One region of the Allobosea sp. GW821-FHT10B12 genome, then DNA from elsewhere that is predicted to be linked to it. Evidence: predicted binding sites of a transcription regulator. Region 1 holds the regulator's gene; the other holds the start of a gene.
What was found. The regulator LexA, encoded in region 1, represses DNA repair genes until DNA is damaged. The targets are predictions, from matches to a motif close to TGTTCNNNNTGTGTTCNG.
Positions count from the first base shown of each region.

Region 1 (8,225 bases):
CCGCGCATCCGGATCGAGAAAACTTATGTCTTCGACACCCCGACCGGGAAGCAGACGCTCGCCGACCTGTTCCGCGGCCGCAGCCAGCTCATCGTCAAGCATTTCATGCTCGCTCCCGGCCAGATAGAGGGCTGCGTCGGCTGCTCCTTCGAGGCCGACCATGTCGAGGGCGTGCTGCAGCATCTCGAACGACATGACGTCGCCTATGTCGCCGTGGCGCGGGCGCCGCTCGCCGAGATCGAGGCCTACAGGAACCGCATGGGCTGGAACTTCCACTGGGTCTCGTCCCATGGCAGCGACTTCAACTACGATTTCGACGTCTCCTACACGCCGGAGCAGCTCGCCAACGCCTTCTACAATTTCGAGACGATCGCCTCGCCGCTGGAGGACCTTTCCGGCCATACCGTCTTCGAGAAGGATGGCGGTGGCGCGATCTACCAGACCTATTCGACCTTCGGCCGCGGCGCCGAAGAGGTGCTCGGCACCTACATGTATCTCGACCTGACGCCGAAGGGCCGCAACGAGACCGGCCCCGCCGGCAACCTCACCGACTGGGTCCGTCCCCACGATCGCTACGACACGCCCGGCAAGACCGACATGACCGGCCGCTGGCGTGAGGAGCCGGCCGCCTGCTGCCACGCGCCCGCAGCGGGCTGAGGCGTAGTGGCTGGAGCCCAAAAAAATTTTCAACCGCAGTGTCGGATCGCCCTAGGCGCCCACGTCCTTGCAGCAGACGGGCGGAACAACGGCCCGAAATGCCTGAACAGGAGTAAGCCATGCTCACCTACATCGCCATCGCCGTGCTCGCCCTTGTCGCCGGCCTCCTCATTGTCGCCGCACGCAAGCCCGATATCTTCGAGGTCAGCCGTTCCGCGACGATCCGGGCGACGCCCGAGCGCATCTTCGCCTTGCTCGCGGACTTCCAGGAATGGGGCGCCTGATCGCCCTATGAGAAGAAGGATCCGGCGATGAAGCGCAGCTTCAAGGGCGCGACTTCCGGCGTCGGTGCCGTCTATGTCTTCGACGGCAACAAGCAGGCCGGCACCGGCGAGCTCGCCATCGTCGAGGTCCAGGCACCGGTGAAGCTCGCCGTCACCCTCGACATGACCAAGCCGATGGCCTGCCACAACCTGATCACCTTCACGCTCGCCCCGGCTGAAGCCGGCACGCTGGTGACCTGGCGGATGGAAGGCGCCTGCCCGTTCCTCGGCAAGGTCATGGGCACGATCTTCAACATGGACCGCATGGTCGGCGACGATTTCGAGAAGGGCCTCGCCGCCCTCAAGCAGGCGACAGAGCGGCCGCAACTGGTTGCTGCCGCCGCCTGACCACGGCGCATTCGACTGTTCACCCCAGAGAAGCAAAGCAAAGGAGGAAGAGCCATGACCAACACAGCAGAACTCGACAAGCCGCAGGACCAGGCTCACGACATGAGCGCCTGCATGACCAAGCCCCAGGCGGAGCACGACTGGCTCCTCCAGCTCGTCGGCGAATGGACCTATGAGACCGAATGCATGATGGGTCCGGACCAGCCGCCGATGAAGTCTTCAGGCACGCAGTCCTACTCGTCCATCGGCGGGCTCTGGCTCGTCGGCGACGGCACCGGCTGCATGCCCGACGGCAGCCCGGCGACGACCCGGATCACGCTCGGCTATGATCCACTGAAGGAACGCTATGTCGGCTCCTTCATCGGCTCGATGATGGGCAATCAGTGGGTCTATACCGGCACGCGCAGCGCCGATGGCACCGTGCTGACCCTCGACACCGAAGGTCCGGACTTCACCAAGCCCGGCAAGACGGCCGCCTATCAGGACATCGTCGAGATCAAGAGCCCGGACCACCACGTCCTGTCCTCGCGCGGCAAGGGCGAGGATGGCCAGTGGGTCCAGTTCATGACGGCGCATTATCGCCGGGTGAAGTGACCGCTATCGCCGGCATATGGAACCATCTGTCGAGGGCGCGGAGCGACCAGCTCCGCGCCCTCGCGCTTGACCGGCGCGCGCGTTCGGGGGCATGTGCAGCCCTGAGAAACTGGGTGGGAACGGCCTAGACGCGATGCGCATCCTGCTGATCGACAATTACGACAGCTTCACCTGGAACCTGGTCCACCTGATCGGCGGGCTCGGGGCCAAGGTCGACGTGCGCCGCAACGATACGCTGTCGGTCAGCGAGGCCCTCGCCGGCGACCACGACGCGGTCGTGCTCTCGCCCGGCCCCTGCACGCCGAACGAGGCCGGCATCTGCCTCGATCTCGTGCGCGAGGGCGCAAACAGGAAACCGATCTTCGGCGTCTGCCTCGGCCTGCAAGCGATCGGCCAGGTCTTCGGCGGCGAAGTCGTGCGCGCGCCCCTGCCGATGCACGGCAAGGTCTCGACCATCACCCATCGCGCCCGTGGCCTGTTCCACGGCATCAACGGTCCGCTCGAGGCGACGCGCTATCACTCGCTCGTCATCCGCAGGGAAAGCTGCCCGGCAGAGCTCTCGATCGAGGCCGAAGCCGGCGACGAGATGATCATGGCGCTGTCGCATCGCGATCTGCCGGTGCATGGCGTGCAGTTCCACCCCGAGAGCATCGCCTCGGAGCATGGGGCGACGATCCTACGCAATTTCCTCGATCTCGCCGAGCGATGGTCGCGCCAGAACGCCCCAGAGCGGGATGCGAAAAAGTGGGAACCGGTTTTTCGCGTCGATCCCGCTCTGAACCCCTAGAATCGATCACGTTTATGATTTTGGATCGGTTCGATCCAAAATCATCGTGATCTTCGCCGCCCTTTCCGCGACAGCCTGATCGATCGAGTTCCCATGGACGACTTCAAACCCTTCATCGCCAAGGTCGCGACCGGCGCCTCGCTGTCGCGCGAGGAAGCTCGCGACGCCTTCGAGGCCATGCTCTCCGGCGAGGTCACCAATGCGCAGGCCGCCGCCTTCCTGATGGCGCTGCGCGTGCGCGGCGAGACCACCGAAGAGATCGCCGGCGCGGTCACCGCCATGCGCGCGCGCATGCTCACCGTGGAAGCGCCGGCTGATGCCATCGACATCGTCGGCACCGGTGGCGATGCCTCGGGCTCCTACAATGTCTCGACCCTCGCCTCGATCATCGTCGCGGCCTGCGGCGTCCCGGTCGCCAAGCACGGCAACCGCGCCGCGTCCTCGCGCTCCGGCGCCGCCGACGTGCTGACTGCGCTCGGCGTCAAGGTCGGGTTGGAGCCGGCCGCCACCGAACGCTGCATCGCGCAGGCTGGCGTCGGCTTCATGTTCGCGCCGACCCATCATGCCTCGATGCGCCATGTCGGACCGGTGCGCACCGAGCTCGGCACCCGCACCATCTTCAACCTGGTCGGCCCGCTCTCGAACCCAGCCGGCGTCAAGCAGCAATTGATCGGCGCCTTCTCCGAGACCTGGCTGGAGCCGATGGTCAAGGTGCTGCAATCGCTCGGCTCGAAGAGGGTCTGGGCCGTGCACGGCTCCGACGGGCTCGACGAGATCACCACGACCGGCCCGACCCGCGTCGTCGCGCTGAAGGACGGCAAGATCGAGAGCTTCTCGATCGCCCCGGAAGACGTCGGCATCGCCCGCGCCAAGCCTGAGGATCTGCGCGGCGGCGAGCCGGCACAGAACGCGCAGGCACTGCAGGAGGTGCTTGGCGGGGCGAAGAGCGCCTTCCGCGACATCGCCGCCTTCAACGCCGCAGCCGCGCTCGTCGTTGCCGGCAAGGCGGCAGCGCTCGGCGAGGGGCTGGCGCAAGCCTATGCGGTGCTGGACAATGGCAAGGCCAAGGCGGCGCTCGCGACCCTCGTCGCCAGCTCCAATGCGTGAGGCTGCCCATGTCCGATATCCTCAGGCGGATCGAGGCCTATAAGCGCGAGGAGATCGCGGCGGCCCGTGCCGCCGTGCCGCAGGCCGAGATCGAGAAGCGCGCCACGACAATGCCCGCGCCGCGCGACTTCATCGGCGCGCTGGAAGAAAAGCACCGCGCCGGCGGCCCGGCCCTGATTGCCGAGATCAAGAAGGCCTCGCCCTCCAAGGGCCTGATCCGTGCCGATTTCGACCCCCCGGCGCTGGCCAAGGCCTATGCCGAAGGCGGCGCCGCCTGCCTCTCGGTGCTAACCGACACGCCCTCCTTCCAGGGCCGACCGGAATATCTTGCGCAGGCGCGCGCCGCCTCCGGCCTGCCCGGCCTGCGCAAGGACTTCATGTTCGAGCCGTATCAGGTCTTCGAAGCGCGAAGCTGGGGCGCCGACTGTATCCTGATCATCATGGCCTCGCTTGACGACGGCGCGGCGCGCGAGCTCATCGCTACCGCCAAGGCGCTCGGCATGGCTGCGCTTGCCGAGGTCCATGACGAAGCCGAGCTGGAACGGGCGTTGGCGCTCGACACCAGGCTCGTCGGCATCAACAACCGCGACCTGCGCTCTTTCGAGCTCAACCTCGCCGTCACTGAGCGTTTGGCGCCGCGCGTGCCGAAGGATCGCCTGCTCGTCGGCGAGAGTGGCATCTTCAGCCATGCCGACATCGCCCGCCTGCAGGCCTGCGGCGTCAACACCTTCCTGGTCGGCGAGAGCCTGATGCGGCAACCGGACGTAACGGCCGCGACTCGCCAGCTTCTGACGGGCAACGCGACCGAGGCCGCGGCGTGAGCCGCCTCACCCATCTCGACCAGAAGGGCGAAGCCCATATGGTCGATGTCGGCGACAAGGCCGAGACCGTCAGGGTCGCCGTCGCCGAGGGCCATGTGGTGATGCAGGCCGAGACGCTCGCCATCGTCCGCGACGGCGAGGCCAAGAAGGGCGACGTGCTCGGCACCGCCCGTCTCGCCGGCATCATGGCGGCCAAGCGCGCCCATGAACTGATCCCGCTCTGCCACCCGCTGCTGCTCTCGAAGATCGCGGTCGACCTTTCGATCGACGAGGCGCTTCCCGGCGTGCGCGTCCGCGCCGAGGTCAAGCTCACCGGCAAGACCGGCGTCGAGATGGAGGCGCTGACCGCCGTCAGTGTCGCCTGCCTCACCGTCTACGACATGGTGAAGGCGGTCGATCGCGCCATGCATATCGAAGGCATCCGTCTCGTGCATAAATCCGGCGGCAAGTCCGGAACCTATGAGCTCGCAGGGCCATCGGCATGAGCCTCACCCCCGTTTCCGTCGCGCTTGGAGCGCTGCTCGACAGCGTGCCCGGCCCGACGCCGGCCGAGACACTGCCGCTGGCAAAGTGCGCCGGCCGCGTGCTGGCTGAAGACGTAGCAGCGCTCCGGACCCAGCCGCCCTTCGCCAATTCGGCCATGGACGGTTATGCCGTGCGCGCCGAGGATTTGGCGCGCGGCGCCCAACTCCGCGTTGTCGGCGAGTCCGCCGCCGGTCGCCGCTTTTCCGGCAAGGTTTCACTTGGCGAGGCAGTGCGGATTTTTACCGGAGCGCCATTGCCTGAAGGCGCGGATACAATTCTGATCCAGGAGCATGCCGAAGGCGTCGGCAGCCTGGTGATCCGCGTCACCAAACCCGCCGATCAGGGCCATTTCGTCCGCCTCGCGGGACTCGACTTCAGAACCGGCGAGATCTTACTGAAGGCCGGCCGCCGGCTCGACAGCGCTGCGCTTGGTCTCGCCGCTGCCGCAGGGCATCCGATACTTTCGGTCCGCCGCAAGCCGCTGGTCGCGATCCTCGCTACTGGCGACGAGCTCGTCCTGCCGGGCGAATCCGTCGGCCCCGACCAGATCGTCGCCTCCAACAGCTTTGCCCTCGCCGCTCTGGTCGAGCAGGCCGGCGGCACGGCGCTCGACCTTGGTATCGCCCGCGACGATCATCCCGATCTCGCCGCCAAGATCGAAGCGGCGCGCAAAGCCGGTGCCGACGTCCTGATCACCCTCGGCGGCGCCTCGGTCGGCGAGCACGATCTCGTCCAGGCCGCGCTGAAGGCGCAAGGCATGGAACTCGGCTTCTGGAAGATCGCGATGCGCCCCGGCAAGCCGATGATGATGGGCCGGCTGGGCGAAATGGTCGCGCTCGGCCTGCCCGGTAACCCGGTCTCCTCGATCGTCTGTGGGCATCTCTTCGCGATGCCGCTGGTCGAGGCTCTGCTCGGCATCGACGATCCCGAGCGCGACCGCAGCGAGCCTGCTATCCTCTCTGTGGATTTGCCGGCCAATGACGAGCGCCAGGATTATCTGCGCGCCACCGTCGAGACCACCGACGGCGAGCGGCGCGTCAGGCCCTTCGCCAAGCAGGATTCCTCGATGCTGGCGAACCTGTCGCGAGCCGAGGCGCTGGTGATCCGCCCCGCCTTCGCCGAGCCGGCCAAGGCCGGCGAGCTCTGCCGCATCATCCGGCTGCGCTGATCTGTTCACCTTGCGGCAGGATGCGCCTTGCGGAACACAAGGCGAACGAGTATGGTGTTCGTGCTTTGTTTCGATTCTAGCCCGAGAGGCGGACGGCGCGATCATGCTGACACGCAAACAGTTCGAACTGCTTCGCTTCATCCATGAACGCCTGCGCGAATCCGGCGTGCCGCCATCCTTCGACGAGATGAAGGATGCGCTCGACCTGCGCTCCAAATCCGGCATCCACCGGTTGATCATGGCGCTGGAGGAGCGCGGCTTCATTCGCCGGCTTCCGAACCGGGCGCGCGCCCTCGAAGTCATCAAGATGCCTGACGGGATCGGCGGGCCGCAGGCGCAACGCGGCCGCTTCAGCCCTTCGGTCGTCCAGGGCGGGCTCGGCCAGACGCCACCTGCTCAGGCGCCGGCAGTCAATCTGACGAAGCCGCGTCCGCCGGCCGCCGAGGAGAGCGGGCGTTCGACCGTCTCGATCCCGGTCATGGGCCGCATCGCCGCCGGTACGCCGATCTCGGCGATCCAGGATCGCAGTCATAGCGTCTCGATGCCAGCCGACATGCTCGGCGGCGGCGAGCATTACGCCCTCGAAGTCCGCGGCGATTCGATGATCGAGGCCGGCATCCTCGACGGCGACACCGTCGTGATCCGCAAGCAGGACACCGCCAATACCGGTGACATCATCGTCGCCCTGATCGACGACGAGGAGGCGACGCTGAAGCGCCTGCGCAAGCGCGGCTCCTCGATCGCGCTCGAAGCCGCCAACCCGGCCTATGAGACGCGCGTGCTCGGCCCAGACCGGGTCAAGATCCAGGGCCGTCTCGTCAATCTGATGCGGCGCTACTGAAGCACGTCCGGATCCTGCGCCGGCTCCGCTGCCGCGGAGGTCGGCGCAGGGGCAGGTTCGGGCACTGGCCTTGTCTCTGGCCGTGCACGGGTCCAGGGACGCAGGCGGGTCGCCTCGTCGGCCGTTAGCGCACGCCAGCCGCCGCGGGCAGCATGATAGGCGGTCGCACCGTCGCGGATCAGTGCGCTGCGGTCGATCAATCGCGCCGCGCAGGGCGCGCTCCAATAAAGCGATGTCACCACCAGATCGGCGCGCAGGCAGTCTTCGACCAAAGCGATGCGGTCGCGGGTATAGGCGACGCTGCGGCCATCCGGCAGGCGGATGACGCAGCCGCGCGCATCGCAGGCGACGCCGTTGCGGAGCGCCGCATCGTCGGGCGAGCGCGAATCGCCGTCGGCATGGAGCCATTGCGTCAGCACGAAACGGCTCGGCTTGCCGGCCAGTACCATCTTCCCGTCCGGCCCACGGACCAATACGCCCGAGCCGTCGCGCTCGATCATGATGTCCGGTCGCGACGGAGCCGAGGCCAGCGCCAGCCCGCCGACCAGAGGCACCGCAGCGAGGAAACGTAGCGCCGTCGTCCACAAGGTCAGCCAGAGCAGCGACAGCGAGAACAGGATCAGGGCGAGCGGGCCGAAGGCGGGCAGCACGACAGTCGAGCGTTCGATGCCGGCGACCCAATGGGCAAGCTGGAGCACGAGGCCGGAGGCCCAGCCCATCAGCGCCCAGGCCGGCCAGTCCAGCCCGAACGGATAGGCGAGTACGCCGAAGACAGCGGCCGGCATCACGATCAGCGAAACGAAGGGCAGCGCCAATGCATTGCCGAGCAGGCCGAACGGGTTGAAGGTTTGGAAATGATAGACGCCATAGGGCGCCGTCGCCGCGGTCGCGACCATGGTGGTGGTCAGGATCCCGACGGCCGAAAGCCAGAGCGGCCGCAGTGGCCAGGGCCAGGAGGCCGCGGCCGCATCGGGTGCCCGCTCCTGCCAGCGTTCGGCGAAGGCGATCAGCGCCGCCACCGCTCCGAACGACATCTGGAAGCTCGGGCCGAGCA
Region 1 covers NZ_JBWKNL010000002.1:405,900-414,124, reverse strand. The annotation lists gene AC07O0_RS07285 (DUF899 domain-containing protein) at 1-657, shown strand, start outside; gene AC07O0_RS07280 (hypothetical protein) at 777-941, shown strand; gene AC07O0_RS07275 (SRPBCC family protein) at 969-1,328, shown strand; gene AC07O0_RS07270 (DUF1579 domain-containing protein) at 1,383-1,922, shown strand; gene AC07O0_RS07265 (anthranilate synthase component II) at 2,056-2,709, shown strand; gene trpD (anthranilate phosphoribosyltransferase) at 2,803-3,816, shown strand; gene trpC (indole-3-glycerol phosphate synthase TrpC) at 3,825-4,637, shown strand; gene moaC (cyclic pyranopterin monophosphate synthase MoaC) at 4,634-5,122, shown strand; gene AC07O0_RS07245 (molybdopterin molybdotransferase MoeA) at 5,119-6,330, shown strand; gene lexA (transcriptional repressor LexA) at 6,434-7,171, shown strand; gene AC07O0_RS07235 (ComEC/Rec2 family competence protein) at 7,165-8,225, opposite strand, start outside.

Region 2 (8,225 bases), on a different contig from region 1:
GCCGGGCGGCATCACGCGGCCGGTGAGCGCCGCCGTCGTCGGCAGGATGGTGAGTTTGCTCAGGGCGGATTGGGTCATGGCAGGCTCGCGGCTCGGTCGTGAGGGTCTTAGACCGTGCAGCCGGCAAGCGGAAGGCATACCGTCATTGCGAACCCAAACCGTCATGCTCGCCCTTGTGGCGAGCATCCACGTCTTGAGCACCACTCTCGATCAGAAAGACGTGGATGGTCGGGACAAGCCCGACCATGACGGCGAATGGGTCAGCCCTTCGCCAGCCCGAACCCACCCACCGGCTGCGTGACGACATGGCTGTCGAAGCCGGCGATGATCGGCTTGGCCTTGGCGATCGCCGCCTGCACGGCCGGCAAAGCGAGCGAGGCCTTGTGGCTCTCCTCGCGATCCCAGACCTCGGTCACCCAGATCGCGTCGGCATCGTCGGGATCGCGGGCGACGATGTAGCTCAGGCAGCCTGGCATTTCGCCGCTGCTCTCGAGGATATAGCCGATCAGCGCCTCGCGCTCGCCGGGCTTGGCCCGCATCCTTCCGATCAACCCGTACATGGCAGCGCCCTCTCCCGTTTCGGGCGGCACCCTGCCCAAGCGACGGATGCGGCGCAACCGATCGTCCTGACCGAATCCGTCAGCAGCCCCTGCTCACGTCGGCGGCCGCCGCTGCCGAAGGATCGCCTGCGCCATGCGGTCGAGCAGGATCGCCAGCGCCACGACCGCGAGCCCGCCAACGAAGCCCAGGCCGGGATCGGCACGCTGCAGGCCGAGGAGGACGACCTCGCCCAGCCCCTTGGCGCCGATCATCGAGGCGACCACGACCATGGCGAGCGAGAGCATGATCGCCTGGTTGAGGCCCTGCAGGATCACCGGCCGCGCCAAAGGCAATTCGACGAGCCAAAGCGTCTGCCACGGCCCGAGCCCAAGCGCGCGAGCGGCGTGGATCATGCCGATATCGATGCCGCGCAGGCCGAGCTCGGTCAGCCGCGCGAAGGGTGGCAGGGCGTAGATCAGGGTCGCGAGCAGCGCTGGCGCCCGCCCCAGCCCGAGCAGCATCGCTACCGGGATCAGATAGACGAAGTTCGGAATGGTCTGCATCAGGTCATAGACTGGTGCGAGCGCCCGCCCCAGGCGCGGCAGGCGCGCCGCAGCGACGCCGAGTGGAAGGCCGAGCAGAACGACCAGCAGCACCGCGACGATGACGAGCGCGAGCGTCTGCATCGCCTCGGTCCAGACGCCGAGCCCGACGAGCACCAGCGGCAGGATCGTCATGGCGAGGGCAAAGCGAACACTGCGACGCGCCAGCCAGGCCCCGGCGGCGACGGCCAGGACGAAAACCGGCACCGGGATGAGCAGCAGAGCCGCCTCGACGCCACGCACGGGCGCCGTCAGCAGCCTGCTAAAACCGTCGAGATCACTGCCATAGCCGGTGACGACGGCATCGACCGCCCGGTTGACCAGCCTTTGCAGCGCCTTGCCGAGATCCGGCAGCCCGTCGAGCGTCACAGGCCGGACGCGACCTTGCTGGCGATGTCAGCCGGCAGCCAGGCTTTCCAGACATCCGGTTGGGTCTTGAGGAAGACGAGCGCCTGCTGCTCGGGCGAGACGCCCTTCTCACGTGCCTCGGCGAGCATTTTCGAGGTCAGTTCGCTGGTGGTGGTGTACTTCCTGAAGAAGCCGGCGAGCTGCGGCGCCTTCTTCGCCAGCTCAACATTGGCGCCGATGACGACGCGGCTCACCGGATAGGCAGTGGCGCGCTTGGGCGCATCGCTCGCCTTGAGCTCGTCCCAGATCGCCTGGTCGAAGGCCGGTTCCTCGAGCTTGACCAGGTCATAGGCGCCGAGCAGCCAGCTCGGCCCCCAATAATAGAACACCACCGGCCGCTTGCGCTTCAGGGCGGATTCGACAGCGGCGACGATCGCCTCGCCCGAGCCGCCGCGCAGATTGGTGAAATCGCCGGAGAGCCCGTAGGCGACGAGCTTCTTGCTGTTGATGCCCTCGCAGACCCAGCCGGCGACGCAATTGTAGAAGCGACCCTTGCCCGGTTCGTCCGGATCGGTGAACAGGTCCTTATAGCGCTTGAGGTCCTGCACCGATTTCAGCTCGGGCGCCTTGGCGTCGGGGCCGGAGACGAGATAGCGCGGCACGAACCAGCCCTCGGTCGCATCGGGGAAGGTCGTGCCCAGCGGCTCGACCTTGCCGGCAGCAGATTCCTTGAGCCAGGCCTCGACCGGGTTGGCCAGCCAGATCTCCATGACGATGTCGACATCACCGCGCCCCAGGCCGTTGACCAATGGCGCAATCACGCCCGGCACGCGCTCGACCTTGCAGCCAAAGCCCTTCTCGGCGATGGCGCTGGCGACTGCGCCGTGGAAGGCGGCGGAATCATAGTCGAGCCCGGCCATCTTCAGCGGCCGGTTGAGCTCGCAGGCGAACCCGGAAGCGGTGAGGCCGAGGCCGAACAGCAGCGCGGCCCCTCGCAGAACGGCTTTCATCATGACGATCCCCCGCTGGCTGCTGTGCCCGATCGCGGCACCTGACTCCCCGGAATGTCCACGAAGCGCGAAAGCAGGCGAAATGTTCCGCCCGACAGGCGAAAACCTTAGCGCCGCTTTCAAATCATGGGCACTGCGCAAACGGCGGATGGGATGGACCGCGCGCCTGACCGGACCTGTCAGCAGTGCTAGCTCAGCCGAGCGTAGCGAGCGCCCGCAACGCCTTCAGCGTTTCGCGCAGGCCGCGATGCAGCGGCTTGTCTTTGCGCAGCACGAGGCCGAGGGTGCGATGCACCCGCGGCGACAAAGAGCGCACCACCAGCCCGTCGCTCTCGCCGCGCACCGCCATGCCGGGCAGGATAGCGCAGCCAAGGCCGGCGCCGACCAGCCGCTTGATCGCCTCGACACTGCCGAGCGACATCACCGGGCGCAGCGTCACGCCGGCGCGGGCAAACCATTCATCGGCGATGCGCCGCGTGATGCCGCCGGGTTCGAACAGCAGCACCGGCAGACGCGCCAGCGCTTCGGGCGTCAACCGCGCCGGCAAGTCCATGCCCGGTGGGGCGATCACGGCGAACTCGTCCTCCAGCAGCGGCGTCACGTCGAGGCTGCGGCCCGCGGCCGGCAGCGAGACCAGGCCGATATCGATCTGGTTGTCCTCGATCGCCTTGACGATGTCGGAGGTGTTGCCGGTGCTGACCGTGATCTCCAGCGTCGGGTGGCGCTGGCGCAATTCGCGCAGCACCGGCGGCAGCAGGAAGATGCAGGCGGTGGCGCCGGTGCCGATCCGGACGCGGCCCATCGCTCCGGTCGCGTGCCGCGCCATCGCCTCTTGCGCCGCCGCCACCGCCGCCGCGATCCGGCTGGCATGGTCGAGCAATTCGGTGCCTGCGGCCGTCGGCTGCGCCCGGCGTCCGACCCGCTCGATCAGCACCGTGCCGAGCCGGCGCTCGAGCTCGCGGATCTGCAGGCTGACCGCCGGCTGGCTCAGGCCGAGCCTCTCGGCCGCCGCCGAGAAGCTGCCGAGCGCGATCACCTGGCGGAAGCTGTCGAGCTGATCGAGGCGAAGATCGCGCATCTCAAAGAATTTCTCATGCTCTGCATAACTTCGAGAAGCTTCATTTATGAGACGGCAAAGCGCAAGCTGCCTTGGCGGTTCGGAAGAATCCGACCGCGGCAAGGCGCGAGCGATGAACGGGATCTGGTCTGCAGGACGACAGCTGCTGCTTGAGGCAGCAAACTATCTCGGCTCCTCCCAGCATTCGCGCTATCAGCAATTGCGGACCCTGCGCGAACTCGACGAGCACCGCCTCGCCGATATCGGTGTGACGCGACAGGAGGCGCTGACCGGGCGCCCCGACAAGACGGAAAGGCGGCCCTGCCGGGCCGGAACGATGACGATGACGACCTTTGAGGCCGCCGGCGACGCGGTACCGCCCATCCTCGTCCGCGATGCTGAGGAGGCGGACATGGCCGCGATCCAGGCGATCTACACCCATCATGTCCTTTATGGTCTTGCCAGCTTCGAGGAGACGCCGCCGAGCGTCGCGGAGATGCTGGCACGACGAGAGGCGGTGCTGGGACTCGGCCTGCCCTATCTCGCCGCCGAGCAGGACGGTCGGATCGTCGGCTACAGCTATGCGACGTCCTATCGCCCTCGCCCGGCCTATCGCCACACCATCGAGGACTCGATCTATGTCGCCGATGGGTTCGGTGGCCGGAAGATCGGCTCCTCTTTGCTCGGCGCACTGATCGGCCGCTGCGAGGCCGGGCCCTGGCGCCAGATGCTTGCCAATATCGGCGACAGCGGCAATGCCGGTTCGATCGGCCTGCATCGCCGCTTCGGCTTCGAGCCCGTCGGCACCTTGCGCTCGACCGGCTTCAAGTTCGGCCGCTGGGTTGACACCGTGCTGATGCAGCGCAGCCTCGGCCCGGGGGACGGGATGCTGCCACAGCCATGGACGGCCGGATCGGCCAGGTGATCTCCCGCCGCACCGTCTTCTGCCTCGGGCTGGCGCAGCTCATTTCCTGGGGCATCTCCTATTACCTGGTCGGCGCCTTTGGTGAACTGATCGGCAACGAACTCGGCTGGTCGCAGGCGATCATCCATGGCGGGCTCTCGGCCGGGCTGCTGGTGATGGGGCTGACCTCCGGCGCAGTCGGCCGGCTGATCGACCGCCATGGCGGCCGCGCCGCGATGTGCGTGGGCTCGCTGCTCACCGCCGCGGGCTGCCTCGGCCTCGCTTTCGCCCATACAATCGCCGCTTACTACGCCGCCTGGCTCTGCCTCGGCCTCGCCATGCGGCTCACCCTCTACGACGCCGCCTTCGCAGCACTGGCCCGGATCGGCGGCAGCGCCGCGCGCCGGCCGATCGCCCAGATCACCCTGCTCGGCGGCCTCGCCTCGACCGTGTTCTGGCCGCTCGGCCATGCGCTCGCCGAGCAGTTCGGCTGGCGCGGCGCACTGATCGCCTATGCCGGCTTCGCGCTGCTCACCTTGCCCCTGCATCTGACGCTGCCTGCGGTCTCGGCGCGGCCCCAGTCCGACGCTGCCGCCGCAAAGCCCGTCGTTACGCTCAGCCCGGCCGACACCCGCTTCGCCGGCCTGCTCTATGCGCTGATCGTCACCTTCGCCGGCATCCTCAATGCCGGCATGTCCGCCCATATGATCGGCATCCTCGCCGGGCTCGGCCTGCCCGCCGCGGCCGCGGTCTGGATCGGTGCGACGCGCGGCATCGGCCAGTCCCTGGCGCGGCTCGGCGAAGTCCTGTTCGGGGCGAAGACCAGCCCGTTCGACCTCAACCTCGTTGCCTGCCTGGTGCTGCCGCTCTGTTTCGTCGTCGGGCTCGCCGGTGGCGCGAGCGCCATCGCGGCGCTCGCCTTCGCCTTCTTCTATGGCGCCGGCAACGGCGTGCTGACGATCACGCGCGGCACGCTGCCATTGATGCTGTTCGATCCGAAAAGCTACGGCGCCTATGTCGGCCGCCTGCTGGCGCCTGGCTTCTTCCTCTCGGCCGCCGCGCCCCTCGCCTATGCGCTGCTGATCGAGCGCTATGGCGCCTCGGCGGCGTTGATCCTGTCGGGGACGCTGGCGCTGGCCATGCTGGTCGCGGCGATCCTGCTCCGGCGCCGCTTCCGCAGCCTGCCACGCTCCTGACAATCTCTGTCAGCACACCCCACAAGAACAATGCAGCAACATCGGCGGCTGCGTGCTACTCATGCCCGCCTCTCGCCCGGCTGCACTGGCACGGCACGGCGATTGCCCTATCTGTACGGCTAAAGCTCAATCGGACACCACCATGGCTCGCAAGACCACGCTCGCCGAACAGGCCGCGACGCTGGAAGACATGTTCGACCGCAACCGTGCGGCCGATCCGAATGCCCGCGTCATCTCGGTGCGCGGCGCGCGCGAGCACAATCTCAAGAATGTCGACCTCGCCATTCCGCGCGACAAGCTCGTGGTGTTCACCGGCCTTTCCGGCTCGGGCAAGTCCTCGCTCGCCTTCGACACGATCTATGCGGAGGGCCAGCGCCGCTATGTCGAGTCGCTCTCGGCCTATGCCCGCCAGTTCCTCGAGATGATGCAGAAGCCCGATGTCGACCAGATCGACGGGCTCTCGCCGGCGATCTCGATCGAGCAGAAGACGACCTCGAAGAACCCGCGCTCGACGGTCGGCACCGTCACCGAGATCCACGACTATATGCGCCTGCTCTGGGCGCGCGTCGGCATCCCCTATTCGCCGGCGACCGGCCTGCCGATCGAGAGCCAGACCGTGCAGCAGATGGTCGACCGGCTGGTCGAATTGCCGGAGAAGACCCGCGGCTACCTGCTCGCGCCGGTAGTGCGCGGCCGCAAGGGCGAGTTCCGCAAGGAGATGGCCGACTGGCTGAAGCGCGGCTTCCAGCGCGTCAAGGTCAATGGCGAGTTCTACGAGATCCCGGACGCCCCTAGCCTCGACAAGAAGTTCAAGCACGACATCGACGTCGTCGTCGACCGCATCGTGATCCGCCCCGATCTCGGTGCCCGCCTCGCCGACTCGCTGGAGCAGGCGCTCGACCTTGCCGACGGCATCGCGGTTTTCGAGTATGCCGACGAGAAGGAGGAGAACGGCGAGGCCCGCCGCGTCACCTTCTCCTCGAAGTTCGCCTGCCCGGTCTCCGGCTTCACCATCCCCGAGATCGAGCCGCGCCTGTTCTCGTTCAACAACCCGTTCGGCGCCTGCCCGGCCTGCGACGGGCTCGGCCACGAGATGCGGATCGATCCGGAGATGATCGTCCCGGATCATTCGCTCAGCTTGAAGAAGGGCGCGATCGCGCCCTGGGCCAAGTCGACCTCGCCCTATTACGGCCAGACGCTCGATGCGCTCGCCAAGCATTTCGGCTTCTCGACCACCAAGCCCTGGTCGGAGCTGCCAACGAGCGCCCGCGACGCCATCCTGTTCGGCACCGGCACGGAAGCCGTGCGCATGGCGTATAATGACGGCCTGCGCGCCTATGAGGTGAAGAAGCCCTTCGAGGGCGTGATCACCAATATGGAGCGGCGCTGGAAGGAGACCGAGAGCGACTGGGCCCGTGAGGAGATCGGCCGCTTCATGTCGGAGACGCCCTGCGCGGCCTGCAACGGCTTCCGGCTCAAGCCCGAGGCGCTGGCGGTCAAGATCGACATGCGCCATATCGGCGAGATCTCGCAGCTCTCGGTCAAGGACGCGCTCGCCTGGGTCAGCGCCCTGCCCTCGCGCCTGTCGGCGAAGCAGAACGAGATCGCCCCGCGCATCCTCAAGGAAATCCGCGACCGGCTGACCTTCCTGCTCGATGTCGGCCTGGAATACCTGACGCTGGCGCGCGGCTCGCGCACGCTGTCCGGCGGCGAGAGCCAGCGCATCCGCCTCGCCAGCCAGATCGGTTCGGGCCTCACCGGCGTGCTCTATGTGCTGGACGAGCCCTCGATCGGCCTGCATCAGCGCGACAATGAGCGCCTGCTCGGCACGCTGCGCCGGCTGCGCGACCTCGGCAACACCGTGATCGTGGTCGAGCATGACGAGGACGCGATCCTGACCGCCGACTATGTCGTCGATGTCGGCCCCGGCGCCGGCATCCATGGCGGCGAGATCGTCTCGAAGGGCACGCCGCAGGACATCCTCAGCGACCCGAACTCGCTCACCGGAAAATACCTCACCGGCGAGATGAGCGTGCCGGTGCCGCTGAAGCGCCGCAAGCCGCAGAAGGGCCGCTCCCTGAAGATCGTCGGCGCCCGCGGCAACAACCTCAAGGACGTCACGGTCGACGTGCCGCTCGGCCTGTTCACCTGCATTACCGGCGTCTCGGGCGGCGGCAAGTCGACGCTGATCATCGACACGCTCTACAAGGCCATCGCGCGCAAGCTCAACGGCTCGATCGAGCACCCGGCGAGCCATGACCGCATCGAGGGCATGGAGCATCTCGACAAGGTCATCGACATCGACCAGTCGCCCATTGGCAGAACTCCGCGCAGTAACCCGGCGACCTATACCGGCGCCTTCACGCCGATCCGCGAATGGTTCGCCGGCCTGCCCGAGGCCAAGGCGCGCGGCTACCAGGCCGGCCGCTTCTCGTTCAACGTCAAGGGCGGCCGCTGCGAGGCCTGCCAGGGCGACGGCGTCATCAAGATCGAGATGCACTTCCTGCCCGACGTCTACGTCACCTGCGACGTCTGCAAGGGCAAGCGCTATGACCGCGAGACGCTCGA
Region 2 covers NZ_JBWKNL010000008.1:7,055-15,279, forward strand. The annotation lists gene aroA (3-phosphoshikimate 1-carboxyvinyltransferase) at 1-78, opposite strand, end outside; gene AC07O0_RS23735 (putative quinol monooxygenase) at 261-560, opposite strand; gene AC07O0_RS23740 (ABC transporter permease) at 654-1,511, opposite strand; gene AC07O0_RS23745 (ABC transporter substrate-binding protein) at 1,508-2,500, opposite strand; gene AC07O0_RS23750 (LysR family transcriptional regulator) at 2,694-3,578, opposite strand; partial or broken gene AC07O0_RS23755 (YjiS-like domain-containing protein) at 3,691-3,831, shown strand; gene AC07O0_RS23760 (GNAT family N-acetyltransferase) at 3,895-4,482, shown strand; gene AC07O0_RS23765 (MFS transporter) at 4,458-5,657, shown strand; gene uvrA (excinuclease ABC subunit UvrA) at 5,800-8,225, shown strand, end outside.
Region 2: the regulator LexA is predicted to act here: its motif matches at 5,681-5,698, upstream of uvrA (excinuclease ABC subunit UvrA).